Linked DNA regions of Enhydrobacter sp.. The protein of the gene in region 2 interacts with the protein of the main gene of each other region in a pairwise test. Links are inferred from orthologs where the notes say so. Each region holds a gene or a part of one and is shown on either strand. Other genes may lie near its edges.

Evidence for each region.
Region 1: the proteins of ssb (region 2) and OJF58_RS14675 interact in binary tests that used the Escherichia coli proteins (3 or more experiments, as listed by UniProt). The link is inferred for Enhydrobacter sp. from one-to-one orthologs.

The regions. Positions count from the first base shown.
Region 1 is NZ_CP126889.1:2,915,441-2,928,462, forward strand. The notes cover bases 9,976-12,945. They hold OJF58_RS14675 (primosomal protein N'), read left to right. Parts: upstream 9,976-10,353; coding sequence 10,354-12,537; downstream 12,538-12,945. Other genes in these bases: fsa (fructose-6-phosphate aldolase), read right to left, coding at 9,976-10,244; OJF58_RS14680 (F0F1 ATP synthase subunit delta), read left to right, coding at 12,722-12,945. Also shown: OJF58_RS14625 (2-oxoglutarate dehydrogenase E1 component), read left to right, coding at 1-2,887; odhB (2-oxoglutarate dehydrogenase complex dihydrolipoyllysine-residue succinyltransferase), read left to right, coding at 2,922-4,184; lpdA (dihydrolipoyl dehydrogenase), read left to right, coding at 4,297-5,709; OJF58_RS14640 (hypothetical protein), read left to right, coding at 5,735-6,010; OJF58_RS14645 (anti-sigma factor), read right to left, coding at 6,024-6,833; OJF58_RS14650 (sigma-70 family RNA polymerase sigma factor), read right to left, coding at 6,830-7,336; OJF58_RS14655 (hypothetical protein), read right to left, coding at 7,414-7,797; OJF58_RS14660 (tyrosine recombinase XerC), read right to left, coding at 7,881-8,822; OJF58_RS14665 (DUF484 family protein), read right to left, coding at 8,827-9,570; more of fsa, read right to left, coding at 9,588-9,975; more of OJF58_RS14680, read left to right, coding at 12,946-13,022.
Region 2 is NZ_CP126889.1:3,966,930-3,976,933, reverse strand. What follows is about bases 1,973-4,957. They hold ssb (single-stranded DNA-binding protein), read right to left. Parts: upstream 3,710-4,957; coding sequence 3,236-3,709; downstream 1,973-3,235. Other genes in these bases: OJF58_RS19830 (MFS transporter), read left to right, coding at 4,764-4,957; OJF58_RS19835 (aspartate/glutamate racemase family protein), read right to left, coding at 3,828-4,493; OJF58_RS19845 (HAD family phosphatase), read left to right, coding at 2,598-3,239; gyrA (DNA gyrase subunit A), read right to left, coding at 1,973-2,348. Also shown: more of gyrA, read right to left, coding at 1-1,972; more of OJF58_RS19830, read left to right, coding at 4,958-6,011; excinuclease ABC subunit UvrA, read left to right, coding at 6,099-8,999; OJF58_RS19820 (bifunctional aminoglycoside phosphotransferase/ATP-binding protein), read right to left, coding at 9,007-10,004. UniProt on the Escherichia coli protein: Plays an important role in DNA replication, recombination and repair. Binds to ssDNA and to an array of partner proteins to recruit them to their sites of action during DNA metabolism. Acts as a sliding platform that migrates on DNA via reptation.

The DNA.
Region 1 (13,022 bases), 1.0 Mb from region 2 along the record:
GCAGACATCGTTCCTGTTCGGTGCGAACGCGCCCTTCATCGAGGAGCTCTACGCGCGCTTCCTCGAGGATCCGGCCCGAGTCGATGCCGACTGGCGCACCTTCTTCGAGGCGCTGGCCGAGGAGCGGGGCGATGTGCTGGCCGAAGTGCGCGGCGCTTCCTGGGCGCCCAACGGGGCCCGCGTGATCGATGTTCCCGACTCCGAGATGCCGCGCGCGGCCGCCAACCTCAACATCAAGGGCGGCGACGGCGCGGCGGCGATGCCGTTCGCGGGCCAGGGCGAAGAGGCGATCCGCGCCGCCGCCTACGATACCTCGCGCGCGTTCCTGCTGATCCGCGCCTATCGCATCCGCGGCCATCTCGAGGCGGACCTCGATCCACTCGGCCTGGTGAAGCAGGCGCCTCATCGCGAGCTCGATCCGGCGACCTACGGCTTCGGCGACGGCGACTGGGATCGCCCGATCCTGATCTTCGGCGTGCTGGGCCTGGGCGACGCCGCAACGCTGCGCCAGATCATGGACCGGCTGCGCAAGACCTATTGCGGCAAGATCGGCGTCGAATACATGCACATCTCCGACCCCGACCAGAAGGCCTGGATCCAGGAACGCATCGAGCATGTCGAGAACCGCACCGACTTCACGCTCGAAGGCCGGCGCGCGATCCTGCAGCGGGTCGTCGACGCGGAAGGGCTCGAGAAGTATCTCGGCCTGAAGTTCGTCGGCACCAAGCGCTTCGGCCTCGATGGCGGCGAATCGCTCATTCCCGGCGTCGAGCAGATCCTGAAGCGCGGCGGCCAGCTCGGCGTGCGCGAGGTGGTGATCGGCATGCCCCATCGCGGCCGCCTCAACACGCTCGTGCACGTGATGCACAAGAGCTACACCGCGCTCTTCTCCGAATTCCAGGGGCGCCCCTCGTTGCCCGAGGAGATGCGCGGCTCGGGCGACGTCAAGTACCACCTCGGCGCCTCGGCCGACCGCGAGTTCGACGGCAACGTGATCCATCTGTCGCTGGCGCCCAACCCTTCGCACCTCGAGGCGGTCGACCCGGTGGTGCTGGGCAAGGCACGGGCCAAGCAGGACCAGCGCGGCGACGAGGAACGCAGCCAGGTGATGGCGATCCTGATGCATGGCGATGCAGCCTTCGCCGGCCAGGGACTGGTGGCGGAGAGCCTCGACCTCAGCGACCTCGCCGGCTACCGCATCGGCGGCGCCATTCATCTGGTGGTCAACAACCAGATCGGCTTCACCACGCTGCCGACCTCCTCGCGTTCGGGCCCCTATTGCACCGAGGTGGCCAAGATCGTGCAGGCGCCGATTCTGCACGTGAACGGCGACCATCCGGAAGCGGTGGTCCATGCCTGCCGCATCGCCACCGAGTTCCGCCAGCGCTTCAAGCGCGACATCGTGATCGACATGTTCTGCTATCGCCGCTACGGGCACAACGAGTCGGACGAGCCGATGTTCACCCAGCCGCTGATGTACAAGAAGATCGGCGGCCACAAGACGGTGAAGCAGGTCTACGCCGCGCAGCTCGAGGCCGAAGGGGTCGTGAGTGCGGCCGATGTCGCGGCGATGGACGCGGAGCTCAGGCAGAAGCTCGACAAGGCGCTGGAAGCGGCCGCCAACTACAAGCCCAACAAGGTCGACTGGCTGGAAGGCAAGTGGACCGGCTTCACCGTCGCGCCGGGCGAAGAGGACCGCAAGGGCATGACGGCGGTCGAGCTCGACCGGCTCGTCGCCGTCGGCAAGGCGATCTCCGAGCCGCCCCCGAACTTCGACCTCAACCGCAAGATCGTTCGTCTCCTGCACGAGAAGCGCAAGGCGATCGAGACCGGCAAGGACATCGACTGGGCGACCGGCGAGGCGCTGGCCTTCGGGACGCTGCTCGCCGAGGGCACGCCGGTGCGCCTCAGCGGCCAGGACTCGGCGCGCGGCACCTTCTCGCAGCGCCATTCGGAGCTGATCGATCAGACCACCGAGCGCAAGTACGTGCCGCTCAACAATCTCGGCGGCGAGCAGGCGCATTTCGAGGTCGTCGACAGCCCCTTGAGCGAGGCGGGTGTGCTGGGCTTCGAGTACGGCTATTCATCGGCCGAGCCCAACGCCCTGGTGCTGTGGGAGGCGCAGTTCGGCGACTTCGCCAACGGCGCGCAGGTCATCATCGACCAGTTCCTGTGCTCGGGCGAGAGCAAGTGGCTGCGCATGAACGGCCTCGTGATGCTGCTGCCGCACGGCTACGAAGGGCAGGGGCCCGAGCACAGCTCGGCGCGGCTGGAGCGCTATCTGCAGCTCTCGGCCGAGGACAACTGGCAGGTCGTCGTGCCGACCACGCCCGCCAACTATTTCCATGCGCTGAGGCGTCAGGTCCGGCGCCCTTTCCGCAAGCCGCTGATCGTCATGACGCCGAAGTCGCTGCTGCGCCATAAGGAGTGCGTCTCGACGCTGGCGGATTTCGGCCCCGGCTCGTCGTTCCGGCGCATCCTGATCGAGACCGAGACGCTGGCCGATCGCGAGAAGGTACGTCGCGTCATCCTGTGCAGCGGCAAGGTCTACTTCGACCTCTTGGCCGAGCGGCGCAAACGCAAGATCGACGACATCGCCATCCTGCGCGTCGAGCAGCTCTATCCGTTCCCGATCACGCGGCTGGGCGTGCGGCTCGCGCACTACCCCAACGCCGAGGTCGTGTGGTGCCAGGAGGAGCCCGAGAACATGGGCGCCTGGCACTTCGTCGACCGCCGCATCGAGCGCTCGCTCTCGGGTATCGATGTCAGAAGCAAGCGGCCGGTCTATATCGGCCGCCCCGAAGCGGCGTCGCCGGCGACCGGCGCGCTGCGCACGCATCTCAAGGAACAGGCCGATCTGGTCGATCGCGCGCTCACGGTCGGCTGACGCGCACGGTCGGCGACGAAGGAGGTTTTGAGTCATGGCCGTCGAGATCAAGGTCCCGGCGTTGGGTGAATCGGTCACCGAGGCGACCGTCGCCAAGTGGCTGGTCAAGGCGGGCGACGTGGTGGCGATCGATCAGCCGTTGTGCGAGCTCGAGACCGACAAGGTGACGGTCGAGGTCAATGCCACGGTGGCGGGCACCATGGCCGATCTCGCCGTGGCCGAGGGCGCCACGGTGCAGGTGGGCGGCGTGCTGTGCCATATCGAGGCCGGTGCCGGCGCCGCTGCTTCGTCCGCGTCCGCCGGTCCCGCGCCGGTGGCTGCGCCGCCGAAACCGGCGGCGGCCGTTCCGCCTGCGGTCCACACGGCTCCGGCGCCGGTCATGGCCGGCGTGGGGCCGGGCGCCAATCTCGCGGCCTCCGGGCCCGCCGCGCGCAAGCTCGCGGAAGAGAAGGAGGTGGCCGCGTCGGCGATCCAGCCCACCGGCAAGGACGGTCGCGCCACCAAGGCCGACGTGCTGGCCGCCCTGCAGTCCGTCCCGGCGCCGAGCGCCGCGCCTGCCGTCAAGCCGGCCGTGCCGGCCGGGCCGCGGCCGCGCGCCGACCGCGAGGAGCGCGTGCGCATGACGCGCCTGCGCCGCACCATCGCCAACCGGCTCAAGGAGGCGCAGAACACCGCCGCCATGCTCACCACCTTCAACGAGGTGGACATGACCAACGTCATGGCGTTGCGCGAGCGGCTGAAGGCGGATTTCGAGAAGAAGCACGGCGCGCGGCTCGGCTTCATGTCCTTCTTCGTCAAGGCCTGCATCGCCGGTCTCAAGGAGCTGCCGGCGGTCAACGCCGAGATCGAGGGCGACGAGCTCGTCTACAAGAACTACTACGACATCGGCGTCGCGGTCGGCACGCCCAACGGCCTCGTGGTGCCGGTGCTGCGCGATGCCGACGTGCTGGGCTTCGGCGAGATCGAGAAGGGCATCGCCGATCTCGGCCGCAAGGCGCGCGACGGCAAGCTGTCGATCGCCGACCTGACGGGCGGCACCTTCACCATCTCGAACGGCGGCGTCTACGGCTCGCTGATGTCGACGCCGATCCTGAACCCGCCGCAGTCCGGCATCCTCGGCATGCACAAGATCCAGCAGCGGCCGATGGTCGTGGGCGGCGAGATCAAGGTGCGGCCGATGATGTACCTGGCGCTGTCCTACGACCACCGCATCATCGACGGCCGCGAGGCCGTGCTGTTCTTGGTGCGCGTGAAGGAATGCATCGAGGATCCCGAGCGGCTGCTGCTGGGGGTTTGAGCGTTAGCGAAAACAGTGTCGTCCCGAGCGCAGCGAGGGATCTTTCGCCATCGGCAAGGATCCCTCGCTCGCTGCGCTCGGGATGACACCGAGTCTGGAGCGGCGATAGGCGATGGCAAACGAAACCTTTGATCTGGTGGTGATCGGCGCCGGGCCCGGCGGCTATGTGGCGGCGATCCGGGCGGCGCAGCTCGGCATGAAGGTCGCGGTGGTCGAGAAGCGCGCGACTTTCGGCGGAACCTGCCTGAACGTCGGATGCATCCCGTCCAAAGCGCTGCTGCAGTCGTCCCACCTCTTCGAGCAGGCGGGCCATGATCTCGCGGTTCACGGCATAGAGCTCGGCTTGCCCAGGCTCGACTTCGCGCAGCTCATGAAGCGCAAGAACGAGGTGGTCGACGCCACCACCAAGGGGGTCGCCTTCCTGTTCCGGAAGAACAGGATCACGGCCTTCCAGGGCACCGGCCGCATCGAGAAGGCGGGTTCGGTCGCCGTCCTGGGCGACGACGGCGCGGTCAAGGAGACGCTGTCGGCCAGGAACATCCTGATCGCCTCCGGCTCGGAATCGACGCCGCTGCCGGGCGTCACGATCGACGAGAAGAAGATCGTGTCCTCGACCGGCGCGCTCGAGCTTGCCGAGGTGCCCAGGCGCCTCGTGGTCGTGGGCGCCGGCATCATCGGCCTGGAGCTGGGCTCGGTCTGGCGCCGTCTCGGCTCGGATGTGACGGTGATCGAGTTCCTCGACCGCATCACACCCGGCGTCGACGACGAGGTGACCAAGCACTTCCATCGCATGCTCGCGAAGCAGGGCCTGAAGTTCAGGCTGGGCTCGAAGGTGACCAGGGCCGAGCCTTCGGCCGGCGGCATTGCGATCACCGTCGAGCCGGCCAAGGGCGGTGCACCCGAGACGCTCGAAGCCGACATCCTGCTGGTGTCGATCGGCCGGCGGCCGTACGTCGAGGGCCTGGGTCTCGACAAGGCGGGCGTCAAGCTCTCGTCGCGCGGCCGCATCGAGGTCGATGCGCATTTCCAGACCTCGGTGCCCGGCATCTATGCGATCGGCGATGCGATCGACGGACCGATGCTCGCCCACAAGGCAAGCGAGGACGGTATCGCCTGCGTCGAAACGCTGGCCGGCCAGAAGGGCCATGTGAACTGGGATCTCGTGCCCTCGGTCGTCTATACCCAGCCGGAGGTGGCCTGGGTCGGCAAGACCGAGGAGCAGCTCAAGGCGGAGGGCATCGCCTACAAGATCGGAAAGTATCCCTTCACGGCCGATCCGCGCAGCCGCGCCAACGGCGCCACCGAGGGCTTCGTGAAGGTGCTGGCCGACAAGGCGACCGACCAGGTGCTGGGCGTGCACGTCATCGGCGCCGAGGCCGGCACCATGATCGCCGAGGCAGTGATGGCGATGGAGTTCTCGGCCTCGGCCGAGGATATCGGCCGCGTCTGCCACGCCCATCCGACTGTGAACGAAGCGATGAAGGAGGCCGCCCTCGCGGCCTGGGACAGGCCGATCCACCTGTAGAGACGTTTGCCATGAAGACAGTGTCGTGACCGACATGCGCAAGCCGTTGATGGTGCTCGCGATCGTTGCCTGCCTGATCATGTCGGTGATCGGCGGTCTCGTGCCCATCCTGCAGGGCTGGATCTTCTTCGTGCTGGCCCTCTACCTCTTCGCCACCGAATTCGACAGCGGCCGCCGCTATGTGAAGGCGGCGCGTCGCCGTTGGCCGACCCTCTCGCAGTGGATCTCTAAGGCGCGGACCCACCGCTGGGCGCCGCGCCACCTGCGGGAGTTCGACGATCTCACCGATCCGTCGAAGTGAGCTCTCCGCCGGCTCAGTCCTTTGCCGTCCCCGCACCGCCGCCGTTCAGACGGTGGTAGACCGCCTCGGCGATCGGCAGCAGCTCGTCGCGCGACACGGCGCCCGTGACCGCGAAGCCGAAACCGCGGTCGATCCAGGCGAAAGTCGAGATCTCGCCCTCGTGCCGGAAACGGAAGGCCGTCTCGTTGCCCTGTGCGGCCCGGACATAGACCGTGAGACGCTTGCCCGCCGGATCGTCGTACATGAGCTGGGCGGCTGCGCCATCGTCCGATGGCAACAGCCGTCCGCCCATCAGGCGGTAGCCGAAGCGGCTGAGATCGGGCGCGACCAGCGGCTTGCCGAGGCGCCGCGACAGCCATTGCAGCAGGTGGGCCTCGTGCCGGGCGTCGACCTCGACCGGATGGGCGACTTCGACGACGAAGGTGCGGTAGGCGGCCGACGCGCTGTCGGCAACCGCGGTCGTGGCCGGCGTCGCTCGTGCCGCGGCCGTTTCGGTTCGGCTTGCGCCGATCCAGCCGGCGCCGATGCCGCCGGCAAACAGCAGCACACCCGCCGCGGCCAGGCCGGCCCGTCGTGCCCATCGGCGCCGGCGCGCGGCCTGGATATTGACGATCCACAGTCGGGACGGGACCGGTTCGGCGAACTTGCCCCCGAGCTGGCCGCGCAGCGTCGCGCGCTGCCGCTGTTCCAGCATCACGCGCTCGCGCACATCCGGATGCTGCGCCAGATAGGCTTCGATCTCGGTCCGCCGCTCGCCGCCGGCGCAACCGTCGACATAGGCCTGCAGATCCTCCTCCCGGACCACGGCGTCCCGGCCGGTCATTTCACTCTCCGGAGCAATGTTGTGCGGCCGGTCTCGACGATCGCGCGCAGCCGCTGGCGGGCCCGCGACAGGCGCGACATCACCGTGCCGACCGGCATGCCCAGGATGCGCGCCGCCTCGTCGTAGGAGAAATCCTCGACCCCCACCAGCAGCAGCAGCGACTTCTGCTCCTCGGGGAGCTGGTCGAGCGCCGCCAGCACGTCGTGGACCTCGAGCGTGCTCTCCTGCCGGGCCGGCACGCCGGGGAGGGCCGCATCCTCCATCGCGACCGGGCTTTCCCGGCGGCGGTCCTGCCGCCAGCGGCTGAGGTAAAGGTTGCGCTGGATGGCGAACAGCCAGGCCCGCAGATCGCCGTCGGCGCGTCGCAGCGCCCAGCGCGACAGCGCCCGCTCCAGCGTGTCCTGCACGAGATCGTCGGCGCGCTCGTGGTCGCGCAGCAGGGCGTAGGCATAGCGGCGCAGCGCCGGGATCTGCTGCTCCAGAAGGGCGGCAATGTCGGCCATCGAGGCGTCAGTCTACGCGAAAGCCGGGACGCCGGCGGGTGGGCATTCGGGAAACGCGGCCGGCGCCCCGGCTTCCGTCAGGGTCGGGCGACGTGCCAGGCGCCCTGCAGGAAGCCATCGCCGGTCGTGTCGCCGGGCTTGGTGTCCTTGACCCATCCATAGAGCGGCTTGCCCTTGTAGGCCCACTGCTTCAGCCCGTCGTCGCGGGTGACGATCGACCAGTTGCCGGAGGCCTTGGCGCCGTCGGCGACGAGGAGCGGCGGCCAGTTCTGGGCGCACTTCCCGTTGCAGACCGACTTGCCGGGCGTGTCCTTGTCGAAGGTGTAGAGCGTCATGCCCTTGGCATCGACGAACATGCCGTTCTTGGTCGACGGCGCCATCGACGAGGGCTCGGCGGCCAACGCCGCCCCCGATGTGGCGAGCGCCATGGCAAAGACCGTGAAAGCGAGCTTCTTGAGCATATCTCCTCCGTGCAGATGTTGACGCACGAAAGAGAGACGCTGGCAGGGAAGGTCTATTCCCGCCGCCGGTAAAGAAATGTGATCTACCGCGCCTTCGCCCTGGGATGGGCGGCGCGATAGACGGAGGTCAGGCGGGCGGCGTCGACGTCGGTGTAGCGCTGGGTGGTCGAGAGCGAGGCGTGGCCCAGCAGCTCCTGGATGGTGCGCAGGTCGCCGCCCGCGCCCAGAAGATGGGTGGCGAAGGAGTGGCGCAGGACGTGCGGCGTCACCGAGTCGGGCAGGCCGAGCTGCCGGCGGATCTCGCGCACCCGCTTCTGCACGATCGCGGGGTCGAGCGGGCCGCCGCGCGCGCCGAGGAAGAAGGCATGGCTGCCGGCGAGGGCGGCGAGATGCGGACAGGCGTCGCGATAGGCGGCCAGCGCCTCGAGCGCCTGTGGCAGGAGCGGCACGATCCGGGTCTTGCGGCCCTTGCCGGTAACGGCCAGCGTGTCACGGCCCGCGCCCAGGAGGTCCTCGACCATCGCCTTGGTGAGGCCGAGCGCCTCGCCGATGCGCAGGCCGGCGCCGTAGAGCAGCAGCAGGACGGCCGCGTCGCGCTTGTCGATCCAGGGCTCGCGCTCCCGTTCGGACTCGGCCTCGAGAACCTCGTCCATGTCGGCCTCCGAGAGCGCCTTGGGCACCGCGTGCGGCAGCCTGGGCGTCTGCAGCGTGCCGATGCTGGCATTGTGCGCGAGCTTTTCCCTGTCGAGGAAGTGGAAGAAGGAGCGCACCGAGGACACCGCGCGCGCCGTCGAGGGGCGCGCCAGCCCGTTGCGGGCGCGGTCGGCGAGCCAGGCGCGGAACTCGGCGGGCTTCAGCCTGGCGAGCGCGTCGAGCGTCGGCGGTGCGCCGAGATAGCTGGTCATGAAGCCGAGGAAGGTCGCGACGTCGTGCTCGTAGGCGACGAGGGTATGATCGGCGAGCCGTCGCTCGCTTTTCAGCCAGTCCCGCCATGCCTCGCGCGCGGCCGCGAGACTCCCCGGCATGCCGCTACTCGGGCAGGTCGAGCCAGGCGCGGATGGTGTTTTCCAGCACCTTGGCCAGGAAGAACAGGAGCTCGGTCGCCATGTCCGGCCCGAACGCCTCCGGGTTGCGCGAGCCGAAGCACATCACGCCATCCGGCGAGCCGGACGACACACGCAGGCGCAAGAGCACGTCGGACTGCACGAACCGGGCGACATCGCCGAAGAAGGCTTCCTCGCCCGTGACGTGGCTGCGCAGGCGGGCATGCTTGTCGGCGCCGACGGCGGCATCGATCGCGCCCGGCTCGAGCACATAGACGCCGCGCACCGACGCCGCCCTCTTCGGCGCGTCGGGCGTGCCCTCGATCGCGAGGGCGATGAAATCGACGTCCAGGAGATCGGGCAGCTCGTGGGTGACGACATGGATCATCTTCTCGAAGCTCGACGCCTGGATGATGCTGATCACCGCCGCCTGGATTCGGTTCTGGACGATCTGGTTCTGCCTGGAGTTGGCGATGATCTCCGTGCGCTCGCTCTTGAGGCGATCGATCTCCGAACGCAGGCGCTTCAGGATCGCCTGCTGCATGTCGATGACGCCCGGACCCTGGATCGGGGAAGAGAGGCCAAGCTCGCCCGCCAGCTCGGCATGCTTGGTGAAGAAATCGGGGTGGGCCTTGAGATAGGCCACGACATCGTCGGCCGTGATCAGCTTCACCTGCCGCCCCGACCCGTCGGGCGCCTCCACGGTGCCCTCGGTCTCCCTTCCGCCCATGCCCCCGCGCCTCGCGGTCAGAGGATCGACTGGCCGGTCTTGGCCCAGTCGTCGAGGAAGGCCTTGAGCCCGTTGTCGGTCAGCACATGCTTGAAGAGGCCACGCAATACGTTGGGTGGCACCGTGGCGACATCGGCACCGAGCTTCGCCGCCTGGATCACATGCTGGCTGTGGCGCACCGAAGCTACCAGCACCTGCGTCTTGTAGTCCGGATACTGGCGGAAGATCGTCATGATCTCGGCGATGAGATGCATGCCGTCCTGGCCGATATCGTCGAGGCGGCCGACGAAGGGCGAGACGAAGGTGGCTCCCGCCTTGGCCGCCAGCAGCGCCTGCGCCGCCGAGAAGCAGAGCGTGACGTTCACCATCGTGCCCTCCGAGACCAACGCCTTGCAGGTCTTGAGGCCGTCGGGCGTGAGCGGCACCTTCACCGCCACATTCTTGGCGATCTTGGCGAGCTTCCTGCCTTCCTCGAGCATCCGCTTGTGGTCGGTCGACACCGTCTCGGCGCTGACCGGGCCGGGAACGACGGCGCAGACTTCCTTGATCACCTCGAGCATGGGTCGGCCGGACTTCATGATCAGCGAGGGATTGGTGGTGACCCCATCCAGGAGCCCCGATGCGGCGAGGTCCTTGATCTCGGCGACATCGGCGGTATCGACGAAGAACTTCATATAAAATACCCCAATGGCCAGTGGTTCGGATTGGCGTGCCGCCGCAATTTCTAGCGATTCGCCCGCGCAGCCACAAGCCGCGCAGGTGGAGGAGGCGCGCCCGGGATCGGTGGAAAACGGCAACCTCCGGACAGTGCGTGTCCTTCTGCCGCTCCCCCTTGCCGATGCCTATGACTACAGCGTGCCGGAGGGCCTCGAGGTTGCGGCGGGCGCCTTCGTCATCGTGCCGCTGGGCAAGCGCGAGACGATCGGCGTCGTGTGGGGCGAGGGCACGGGCGACGTGCCGCGCGAGAAGCTGCGCCACGTGGCCGACATCCTTCCGGCGCTGCCGATGACCGACGCGTTGCGGCGCTTCGTCGAATGGGTCGCGGCCTACACACTCGCGCCGCCCGGGGCCGTGCTGCGCATGACCATGAGCTCGCTGTCGGCGCTCGAGGCGGCGCGCAAGGAGACGATCTATCGCCTGGCGCCGACGGCCCTCGAAGGCGAGCCGAAGCTGACGGCTGCCCGGCGGCGCGTGCTGGAGGCGTTGAAGGACGGCCCGGCCATGCCGGCGGCCGAGCTCGCGCATCTCGCCGGAGTCGGAACCTCGGTGGTGAAGACCATGGCCGCGGCCGGCCTGCTCGAGGGCGTGGCGCGCGAGATGCGGCGCGCCTTCCCGCAGCCCGACGGCCGCCGCGACGGGCCGGCGCTCTCCGACGCGCAAAGGCGTGCCGCCGAGGCCCTGATCGCCAGGGTGAAGGCGCATCGTTTCTCGGCGACGCTGCTCGACGGCGTGCCCGGCGCCGGCAAGACCGAGGTCTATTTCGAGGCGATCGCCGCGGCGCTGGGCGCAGGCCGCCAGGTGCTGGTGCTGCTGCCCGAGATCGCGCTCACCGCACAATGGCTCAGGCGCTTCGAGGATCGCTTCGGTGCCGCGCCTGCCTCGTGGCACTCCGATCTCACCAGCCTGGAACGGCGCGAGACCTGGCGCGGCATCGCCGACGGGCGCGTGAAGGTGGTGGTGGGGGCCCGCTCGGCCCTGTTCCTGCCGTTCGCGAAGCTGGGGCTGATCGTCGTCGACGAGGAGCACGACGGCTCGTTCAAGCAGGAGGAAGGCGTCACCTACAATGCGCGCGACATGGCGGTGGTGCGCGCCCGGCTGGTCTCGGCGCCGGTCGTGCTCGCCTCGGCGACGCCGTCGCTGGAAAGCATCGCCAACGTGACGGCTGGCCGTTACGAGGCGCTGCACCTGCCGGCGCGGCACGGCGGACAGCAGCTCGCGAGCCTGTCGGCAGTCGATTTGCGCAAGACCCCGCCCGCACGCGGTCGCTGGCTGTCGCCGCCGGTCGTCGAGGCGATGAGGCAGACGCGCGAGGCCGGCGAGCAGGTTCTGCTGTTCCTGAACCGACGTGGCTATGCGCCAATCACCCTGTGCCGCGCGTGCGGGCACGGCCTCGAATGTCCGCATTGCTCGGCATGGCTGGTCGAGCACCGCTTTCGCCGCACGCTGGTCTGCCATCACTGCGGCTACAACGAGCCGCCGAGCGCGGCATGCAAGCATTGCGGCGCGGTCGACCAGTTCGTCGCCTGCGGGCCGGGCGTCGAGCGCATCGCCGAGGAGGCGCATGCGCTCTTTGCCGACGCGCGGCTCGAGCTCTTCACGTCGGATACCCTGATCAATCGTCACGAGGCGACAGCCGCCGTCGAACGCATGATCGCGGGCGAGATCGACATCCTGATCGGCACACAGATGGCGGCGAAGGGGCACCATTTTCCCAATCTCACGCTCGTCGTCGTGGTCGACGCCGATCTGGGATTGAACGGCGGCGATCTGCGGGCCGCCGAACGGACCTTCCAGCTCCTCTATCAGGTGGCCGGCCGGGCGGGCCGCCAGGACCGGCCGGGCCGCGCGCTGGTGCAGACCCATATGCCGGAGCATCCGGTGATGCAGGCCCTGGTCGCGAACGATCGCGACCGCTTCGTCGCCGCCGAGCTGGCCGACCGGGCGGCGGCCGGCATGCCGCCTTATGGCCGGCTGGCCTCGCTGATTGTATCGGGACCCGATGCATCGGTCGTCGACAATGTCTGCGCCGCCATCGCGCGCCGCGCGCCGCACCGGGCCGGGGTCTCGGTGCTCGGCCCCTCGGTCGCGCCGCTCGCCCTGTTGCGCGGCCGTCACCGCCGCCGCTTCCTGCTCAAGACCGGCCGCGATGTTGCGGTGCAACCGTTGCTGCGCGCCTGGCTTTCCGAGATCGGCCTGCCGGGTTCCGTCCGACTGCAAATCGACGTCGATCCCTACTCTTTCCTGTGACAAGGGGATGCGGAAAAGGCAGGTAATACGGGCTCTTAGCAATCTTGCGCCGGGGAAGGGCGCATGGTAGCAACGCGCGCTTTTCCGGCCCGGGGCGGCACGCGATGAGGGGCGTTCTTCCGGAAAAGAACTTGGGTTTTCAAGGGCTTACCGGCCGGCAACGGCACAGGGAGAGGCTTTCGACGTGTCAGACGCTAACTCCGCCACATCGGGTGTTGCCGGACGCTATGCCAGCGCGCTGTTCGAGCTCGCAGACAATGCCCGTGCGCTCGACCAGGTCGCGCAGGATCTCGCCAGCTTCCGCCGGCTCCTCGATGAAAGTGCCGACCTCGCGCGCCTGATCGCGAGCCCCGTCATCGGCCGCGAGGTGCAGGGCAAGGCGCTGCTGGCCGTGCTCGATGCCGCGGGCATCGCGGGCCTTACGCGCAATTTCGTCGGCACCGTGGCCGCCAACGGCCGTGCCCGCGAGCTGCCGGCGATGGCGG
Region 2 (10,004 bases):
GGCGAGAGGGCAGTGGATGGCGTCACCGGCTCCTCGCCGGTCGCTGCCGCCTCTTCTGCGCCGTTGCCGTTTTCATCGTCGAGATTGGCAAGCTGGCGCAGGGCGCGCGACTGGCGGAGATAGGCGTCGCGGTCCTCGGTCGCGATGCTCTTGCCGCCGTCGACCAGCGACATCGAGATCACCTCGTCGCCGTCGGCGAGCGCGATGCCGCGCACGCCGGTCGAGGCGCGGCTCTGGAACACGCGGACCGTCGCCACCGGGAAGCGCATCGCCCGGCCGAGCCGGGTGGCCAGCAGCACATCCTGGTCCTCGCCGCATACCGCCGCGCCGATCAGGCGGTCGCCGGCGTCGTCGCCCTCGAACTTCATGGCGATCTTGCCGCTCTGGTTCACGCTCACGAAGTCCGACAGCTCGTTGCGGCGCACGCCGCCGCGCGCCGTGGCGAACATCACATGCAGGGTCGACCAGCTCGCCTCGTCCTCCGGCAGCGGCATCACGGTGGTGATGGTCTCGCCCTCGCTGAGCGGCAGCAGGTTCACGAACGCCTTGCCGCGCGCCTGCGGCGCGCCGAGCGGCAGGCGCCAGACCTTGAGCTTGTAGACGATGCCGCGGCTCGAGAAGAACAGCACCGGCGTGTGCGTGTTGGCCACGAACAGGCTGGACACGAAGTCGTCCTCGCGCGTGGCCATGCCCGACCGGCCCTTGCCGCCGCGGCGCTGCGCCCGATAGGCGGAGACCGGCACACGCTTGACGTAGCCGCCGTGGGTCACGGTGACGACCATGTCCTCGCGCTGGATCAGGTCCTCGACGTCCTGCTCGAACTCGTTGTCGACGATCTCGGTGCGCCGCGGCGTCGCGAACTGCTCCTTGATCTCGATCAGTTCCTTGCGCATGAGGGCGAACAGCTTGTCGCGATCGCCCAGCAGCTCGAGATAGCCTTCGATCAGCTTGGCGACCTCGGTCAGCTCGTCCGCGATCTTGTCGCGCTCGAGGCCGGTAAGTCGCTGCAGGCGCAGCTCGAGGATGGCGCGGGCCTGAGCCTCGGAGAGGCGATAGGTGCCTTCGTCGGAGACCTCGCGGCCCGGCTCGGCGATCAGCAGGATCAGCGGCGCCACGTCCGCCGCCGGCCAGTCCCTCGCCATCAGCCGCTCGCGCGCGACCACGGGATCCGGCGCGCGGCGGATCATGTCGATCACCTCGTCGATATTGGCGACGGCGATGGCGAGCCCGACCAGCACATGGGCGCGGTCGCGGGCATGATTGAGCTCGTACTTGGTGCGGCGCGTCAGGACCTCGGCGCGGAAGCGGATGAACGCCTCCAGGAGCTCCTTCAGCGTCATCAGGCGCGGCCGGCCGCCATCCAGCGCCAGGGCGTTGACGCCGAACGTCGTCTGCAGCGGCGTGTAGCGATAGAGCTGGTTCAGCACCACGTCGGCCATGGCGTCGCGCCGCAGCTCGACGACGAGACGCACGCCATCGCGGTCGCTCTCGTCACGGACCTCGGAAACGCCCTCGACCTTCTTGTCGCGCACGACCTCGGCGATCCGCTCGTGCAGGCGGGCCTTGTTCTCCTGGTAGGGGATCTCGGTGATGACGATCGCCTCGCGGCCGCCGCGGATTTCCTCGATCCTGGTCTTGGCCCGCATGACGAGCGAGCCGCGGCCGAGTTCATAGGCGGCACGGATGCCGTTGCGGCCGAGGATCGTGGCGCCGGTCGGGAAGTCGGGGCCCGGCACGTGCTCCATCACCTGCTGGATGGTGAGCTCGGGATTGTCGATCAGCGCGCAACAGGCATCGATCAGCTCGCCGAGATTGTGCGGCGGGATGTTGGTCGCCATGCCGACGGCGATGCCGCCCGCGCCGTTGGCGAGCAGGTTCGGGAAGGCCGCCGGCAGCACCGTCGGCTCCTGCTCCCGCTCGTCGTAGTTCGGCTGGAAATCGACCGTGTCCTTGTCGTAGTCGGCCAGCAGCGATTCGGCGGCAACGGCAAGCCGCGCCTCCGTGTAGCGCATGGCCGCCGGCGGATCGCCGTCCATCGAGCCGAAATTGCCCTGCCCCGAGATAAGCGGCAGGCGCATCGAGAAATCCTGCGCCATGCGCACCATGGCATCGTAGATCGCCGAGTCGCCGTGCGGGTGATATTTGCCCATCACGTCGCCGACGATGCGGGCGGACTTGCGGAACGGCCGGGTCGAATCGTAGCCGTTCTCCTTCATGGCGTAGAGGATACGGCGCTGCACCGGCTTCAGCCCGTCGCGCGCATCGGGCAGGGCGCGCGCCACGATCACGCTCATCGCGTAATCGAGGTAGGAGCGACGCATCTCCTCTTCGATCGTGATCGGCGCGATGTCGTGCGGCGGGGTCGGCGGAGGCGTGCCGGACGGCGGCGGCGCCGGCGGCAGGGTCGTATCGTCGCTCAAGTGGAACCTGGTTTTTTGCTCGTTTTATCGGCCCCGCCGGAGGGTCGGCGAAGACGTTTTGCACAGTAGCAAACCAGGCCCGAAAGACCAACAAAAATCGCTCTGGGAAGCTGCCTTTAACGTCTTGATTTGACAGGCTAAATTGACCGTGAAAACCACCCTTTGAAAGACCCGCCTTTGGCCTCGAAAACAAGCCCCCCAAACCCCTCCGTTGCCGTCTTCGATTTCGGCGGCGTGCTGATCGACTGGAACCCACGCCATCTCTACCGGAAGCTGTTCGCCGATCCAGCCGAGATGGAGCGCTTCCTCGCCGAGGTCGCCACTCGTGAATGGCACGCCGTCCAGGACCACGGCGGGGATCCAGCCGAAGCGACTCGGCGCCTGCAGGCGCTGCATCCCGACAAGGAGGAGCTGATCGACGCCTTCTATGGGCGATTCGACGAGATGTGCGACCATGCTTTTCCCGAGATGGCCGCGCTGGTCGAGCGGCTGCATGCCGGGGGGACGCCCCTTTTTCTGCTGTCGAACGCCCCCAACCTGCTCGACCCGTGGCTGCGCGGCGCCGCCCGCCAGCGCCACCCATTCCTCGGGCTGTTTCGCGACTACGTGGTCTCCGGCCTGATCGGCCATGCCAAGCCCGATGCCGCCATCTACGAGCTGGTTTGCCGAACCGGCGGTTTCCAGCCGGGCGAGGCGGTGTTCATCGACGATGTGCTGACCAACGTGGAAGGAGCCCGCGCCGTCGGCATGCGCGCCATCCATCATCGCTCGGCTGCAGAGACCGCCGCCGAGCTCAGGGCGATGGGGCTACCCGCCTAGAACGGAATGTCGTCGTCGAGCTCGGCCTTGCCGGCGCGCGAAGCCGGGCGGCCTCCGTTCGACGAACCGCCGGCGATTTCGTCCTCCATGCCGCCGCTGCCGACTTCAGCGCCGCCGCCGCGACCGTCGAGCATGGTGAGCGCGCCGCTGAAGCGCGGGATCACGACCTCCGTCGTATAGCGCTCCTGGCCGCTTTGGTCGGTCCACTTGCGGGTCGAGAGCTGTCCTTCGACGTAGACCTTCGATCCTTTGCGCACGTACTTCTGCGCCACCTCGGCCAGCTTCTCGTTGAAAATCACCACGCGGTGCCACTCGGTACGCTCCTTGCGTTCGCCCGTCTGGCGATCGCGCCATGTATCGGACGTCGCGACCGACATGTTCACCATGGCTCTGCCGTCCTGCATGGACCTCACTTCCGGGTCGCGGCCGAGATTGCCGATCAGGATGACCTTGTTGACACTGCCCGCCATCGGGGCCTCCTTCGCTTTCCCGGTGCAGCGGGGCGCCGCACCTACCTCACGGCCGGCAACCTAGCCCCACCGCCCTGTGGGCAGCCACCGATTTCAGGTTGTAACCGGCCCCGCAGGCTCAGCGCGCCAGGAACTCGCGGATCGCCTCCGGCGCGGCCTTCGCATAGGTGCTTCGCCGACTGACCACGACCTTGGTGATCGTCTTCAGGGCGAGCGCCATTTCGGCGGCTTTTGCCACGACGGCGATGCCATTCATGATCGGTGCGCTATCGACGACGAAGGGGCATTCACGCGCGAACAGCAGCATAGGCAGGCCGCCGGCGGGAATGACCACTTCGGCTCCCGCCGCGATCAGCGGCTTGACCTGCGCCACGAACTGCTCGCGCACGCGGCCATAGGTGGCTTGGTCGGTGAATGCCTGCATGAAGGACGGGAGGTTCATCTTGAGTGCCGTGGTGCCGACATAGCGCTCGGCCAGGCCATGGGATCTCACCTGCCGGTCGTGCCAGGGGATGAGGATCGGATCGATCGTCACCAGCCCGAACCGATGGCCGAGGCTGAGCCCTGCCAGCAGGTTCGCCTCGCCCAGCCCGATGACGGGAATGTCCAGACAACCGCGGATTTCGAGCAGGCCCGGTTCCTGGAAATGCCCAAGGACGAACGCGTCATAGCCCGACTGTTCGGCTTCGAGAGCATTGCGGATGACCTGGTTGGCGCAGCGGAACTCGGTCAACGGGTGAAAGGAATGATCTGGTGGATCCAGGCCATGGACCTCGAAGTGCACATCCGCTCCCGCAACCCGGGCAAGCGTTGCCTGCAGGCTCTCGACATACGGCGCCTGCTCGACCGGATGGACGAAGCTTTGGTACCAGATGCGCTTCTGGCTCGCGTTGGGCATTGCCGATCTCCCTCGGGCCCCATGGCCCGCATTCTACAGTGATGGCGACTCGGCACCGAAGGAACCGCCCGTCGCCGGTCGCGTTGTGAGCCGGCCTCATGGCGGCCCTCGGGGATTTCATTGGCCTGGGCCGATGGCCGTTCGTATCGTTTACCTATGAAGGACGCCTTCCACGTTTCCAAGGTCTCGCGGAGCGAGGCCTACGCGATGCTGACCGGCGCGGCGCTGATGATGACGCTTGCCATGGGCATTCGCCAGAATCTCGGGCTTTTCCAGGCTCCGGCCTCGCACGAGCTGGGCATCGCCATCTCCGATTTCGCGCTGGCCATCTCGGTGCAGCAGGTTGCCTGGGGCGTGAGCCAGCCGTTCGCCGGTGCCCTTGCCGACAAGTACGGCACGCGCTTCGTGTCGCTGGCCGGCAGCCTGATCTTCATGCTCGGCCTCTGGCTGACCGCGACCGCGACAAGCACAGGGCCGATCGTGCTGGGCGCCGGCGTCTTCATCGGTGTGGCGCTCGCCTGCACGACTTCGGGCATCACCGCCAACATCGCCGCCCGCGTGGTGGCGCCCCAGCGGCGGACCCTGGCCTTCGGCATCGTCTCGGCCGCGGGCTCGGTCGGCACCATGTTGACCGCGCCCATCGCCGCCTACTTTCTCGACCATCAGGGCTGGCGGGCCGGCCTCTGGGCCTTCCTCATCCTGGCGCTGGCCATGCTGCCGGCCGCCTTGGTCGGCAGCCGCGCCGATCGCTTGCCCAACGGCGTCGCCGCCGACCGGCACCTGACGCTGGCGAACGCCCTGGGCGAGGCGCGCCGCCATCGTGGCTATCTCGTGATGGCGGCCGCCTTCTTCGTCTGCGGCCTGCAGCTCGTGTTCCTTACGACCCACCTGCCGACCTACCTCGCCCAGTGTGGCATGGACGCCTCCTACAGCGCGATCGTCCTGATGCTGATCGGCGGCTTCAATATTCTGAGCTCGTGGCTGTTCGGCTGGCTGGGCGATCGTTACCCCAAGCGGCTGTTGCTGGGCGGGCTCTATCTGCTGCGCTCGATCACCCTGGCCCTGTTCTTCAGCTTCCCGCCGACGCCGCTCTCGGTCGTGCTGTTCGGCGCCGCCATGGGCACGCTGTGGCTGGGCGTCATCCCCCTGGTGAACGGGCTGGTGGTGCAGATCTTCGGCCTGCGCTTCCTCTCGACGCTGACCGGCATCGCCTTCCTGAGCCACCAGGCCGGCTCCTTCCTCGGCGCCTGGGGCGGCGGCTATCTCTTTGATCTCATGGGCTCCTACGACCTCGCCTGGAAGATCGGCGTGCTGATCGGCCTGGTTGCCGGCACCCTGCAGCTCCTGATGAACGACCGGCCGACCGCGCGAGTGGCGGCCGAAGCGGAGGCGGCAGCCGCCTGACATTTCCTGACACGGATCGGGGTGGCGGATTCGGCTGTGGATAGCCATATGCGCTGATCCCGCGCATCGCCTATTCTTGCTCCAGAGATGGCCAAGTCACGCTTACCCGCCGCCGAGCCGCACCGGTACATTTCGATCCGGGGCGCTCGCGAACACAATCTGAAGAACGTCGACCTCGACCTGCCGCGCGACAGGCTGGTCGTGATCACCGGCCTCTCCGGTTCGGGCAAGTCTTCCCTCGCCTTCGATACGATCTACGCCGAAGGCCAGCGGCGCTATGTCGAAAGCCTGTCGGCCTATGCCCGCCAGTTCCTGGAGCTGATGCAGAAGCCCGACGTCGATTCGATCGAGGGCCTCTCGCCGGCCATCTCGATCGAGCAGAAGACGACGTCGCGCAATCCCCGTTCGACCGTTGGCACCGTCACTGAGATCTACGACTACCTGCGCCTGCTGTTCGCCCGCGTGGGCGTGCCCTATTCGCCTGCTACAGGCCTGCCGATCGAGAGCCAGACCGTGTCCCAGATGGTCGATCGGGTGAAGGCGATGCCCGAAGGCACGCGGCTTTACCTGATGGCGCCCATCGTGCGCGGTCGCAAGGGCGAGTACCGCAAGGACCTGCAGGAATTGCAGAAGAAGGGATTCCAGCGCGTCAAGATCGACGGCAGCCTCCACGAGATCGCCGCGGCGCCGGCGCTCGACAAGAAATACAAGCACGATATCGACGTGGTCGTGGACCGGCTGGTGGTGAAGCCCGATCTCGGCAATCGGCTGGCCGACTCGATCGAGACGGCGCTCGACCTCGCCGAAGGGCTTGCGGTGGCCGAGAACGCCGACACCGGCGAGCGGACGATCTTCTCCTCGCGCTTTGCCTGCCCCGTCTCGGGCTTCACGATCGAGGAGATCGAGCCCCGGCTCTTCTCCTTCAACGCGCCGCAAGGCGCGTGCCCGGCCTGCGACGGTCTCGGCGTGAAGATGTTCTTCGATCCGGAGATGGTGGTGCCGGACGATCGCCTGTCGCTGGCCGAGGGCGCGGTCGCGCCGTGGGCCGATTCGTCGGGGCAGTACTACCAGCAGACGCTCGAGAGCATCGCCAAGCACTACAAGGTCAAGATGTCGACGCCCTGGCGCGATCTGCCCAAGAAGGTACGCGACGTCATCCTGCACGGCAGCGCCGGCGAGGCGATCGCCATGCGCTACGACGACGGCATCCGCCAGTACCAGACGACCAAGCCGTTCGAGGGCGTGATCCCCAACCTCGATCGGCGCTGGAAGGAGACCGATTCCTCCTGGGTGCGCGAGGACCTCGAGCGCTTCCAGCACGAGGCGAAGTGCGAGGCATGCGGCGGGGCGCGTCTCAAGCCCGAGGCGCTGGCCGTGAAGATCGGCGGGCTGAACGTGAGCCAGGTCACCGAATTTTCGATCGGCGAGGCGGTGAAGTGGTTCCAGGAGCTCGACCCCAAGCTCACGGCCAAGCAACGCGAAATTGCCGCCCGCATCCTGAAGGAGATCAACGAGCGGCTGGGCTTCCTCGACAATGTCGGCCTTTCCTATCTCACGTTGAACCGCACCTCGGGCACCTTGTCCGGCGGCGAGAGCCAGCGCATCCGCCTTGCCTCGCAGATCGGCTCCGGCCTCACCGGTGTGCTCTACGTGCTCGACGAGCCGTCGATCGGCCTGCATCAGCGCGACAACGACCGGCTCCTGAAGACGCTGACGCGTCTGCGCGATCTCGGCAACACGGTGCTGGTCGTGGAGCACGACGAGGATGCGATCCGCGCCGCCGATCACCTCGTGGACATGGGACCCGGTGCCGGCGCGCATGGCGGCAAGGTGATTGCCGAAGGTACACCCGAGGAAGTGATGCAGAACAGCGCCAGCCTGACCGGGCAGTATCTGTCGGGCTTCCGCCAGATCCCCATCCCGCAGGCGCGGCGCGAGCCGACGGCCCGGGCAAGCAAGGGGAAAGGCCGCTGGCTCACCGTGAAAGGCGCGCGCGCCAACAACCTGCAGAACGTCACGGCCTCCATCCCGCTCGGCACCTTCACCTGCGTCACCGGCGTTTCCGGCTCGGGCAAGAGCACGCTGATCGTCGAGACGCTCTACAAGGCGCTCGCCAAGCGTCTAAACGGTGCGCGCGAGCATCCCGGCCAGCATGACGGCCTGGACGGCATCGGCCATCTCGACAAGATCGTCGACATCGACCAGTCGCCGATCGGGCGCACACCCCGCTCCAATCCCGCGACCTACACAGGCGCCTTCTCGCCGATCCGCGACTGGTTCGCGCAACTGCCCGAATCGACCGAGCGCGGCTACAAGCCCGGCCGATTCTCCTTCAACGTCAAGGGCGGCCGTTGCGAGGCCTGCCAGGGCGACGGTGTCATCAAGATCGAGATGCACTTCCTGCCCGACGTCTACGTCCAGTGCGACGTCTGCAAGGGCAAGCGCTACAACCGCGAGACGCTGGAGATCGCCTTCCGCGGCAAGTCGATCGCCGATGTGCTGGAAATGACGGTCGACGAAGGCGTCGAATTCTTCAAGGCCGTCCCGGTGATCCGCGACAAGCTCCTGACCCTGCAGCAGGTCGGGCTCGGCTACATCCATATCGGCCAGCAAGCGACGACGCTTTCCGGCGGCGAGGCCCAGCGCGTCAAGCTCGCCAAGGAGCTGTCGCGCCGTGCCACGGGACGCACGCTCTACATCCTCGACGAGCCGACCACGGGCCTCCATTTCGAGGACGTGCGCAAGCTCCTCGAGGTGCTGCACCGGCTGGTCGAGGGCGGCAACACCGTTCTCGTGATCGAGCACAATCTCGAGGTCATCAAAACCGCAGACTGGATCCTCGACATGGGACCCGACGGCGGCGCGGGCGGCGGGCGTATCATCGCCGAGGGCCCGCCGGAGGAAATCGTCAAGGTTGCCGAGAGCTACACCGGCCGTTACCTCGCCCGCCTCCTTCCGCGCAGCGCTGCGGCGAAGAAACGGGCATGAACCTTCCTTAACGCCGCTTCCACCTGATCTCGCCCAGCTCGTAGCCGAATTGGCGCTCCACCACCGCGGGCGTCGCGTCCGAGGCGTCTGCCTTGCGCGCGGCAACGCGTGCCTGCGCGATGTCCTTGGGCACATCCAGCCACATCCCCTCGAACGGCACGCCCGCCGTCGCCGCCACCGCCTCCGCCGCCTGTCGCTCCTCCGGCCGGGCGAACACCGCGTCGAGCACGACACTATGGCCGGCGCGCAGGAGGCGCTCGGCGCGCGCCATCATTGCGCCGTAGACCGCGGCCGAGGCCTCGGGCGTATAGCTGCCGGCCGGCATGCGCTCCTCGAGCGCGATGCCGGCGAGCCGCTTGCGCTCGACGTCGCTGCGCACGGCAACGGCGCCCGGCGCGCGGCCGATCTCAGGCGCAAGCTGCAGGGCTTTCGTCGTCTTGCCGCTGCCGGACAGGCCGCCGATCGCCAGCAGCCGCGGCGGCGCCGGCTGCAGGAAAGCGAGGGCCGCGCGCTGGTAGGCGCGGGCCGGCTCATTGTCCGCCCCGCTCACCGCCGTCACCGAGGAATCGACATAGGCCCGGATCGAAGCCCGTCGCGCGAGGAACATCGGCAGCAGCGCCAACGCCTCGTCATGCGGTGCCCCCTCGAGCTCGCCGATGCGCCACAGCCATTCGTTCAGCAGCCGGTTGGCAAGCGCGCGCAGACCGCGATGGCAAAGGTCCATCAGCGCGAAGGCGAGGTCGTACAGCACGTCTATATTGGCGATGCGCTCGGAGAACTCGATCGCGTCGAACGGCACCGGCTTGCCCTCGATCAGCACGATGTTGCGCAGATGCAGGTCGCCGTGGCAGCGCCGGATCGCGCCTTCCTCGACTCGTCGTGCGACGAGATCGACAAAGGGCTCGAGCGACCTTGGCATGGCGTCGGCCAGCGCCTCGCTCATCGCCGGGTCGAGACGCTTGCCCTGCTCGCGCATCTGGCGGATATCCGCCGCAACCGACTGGC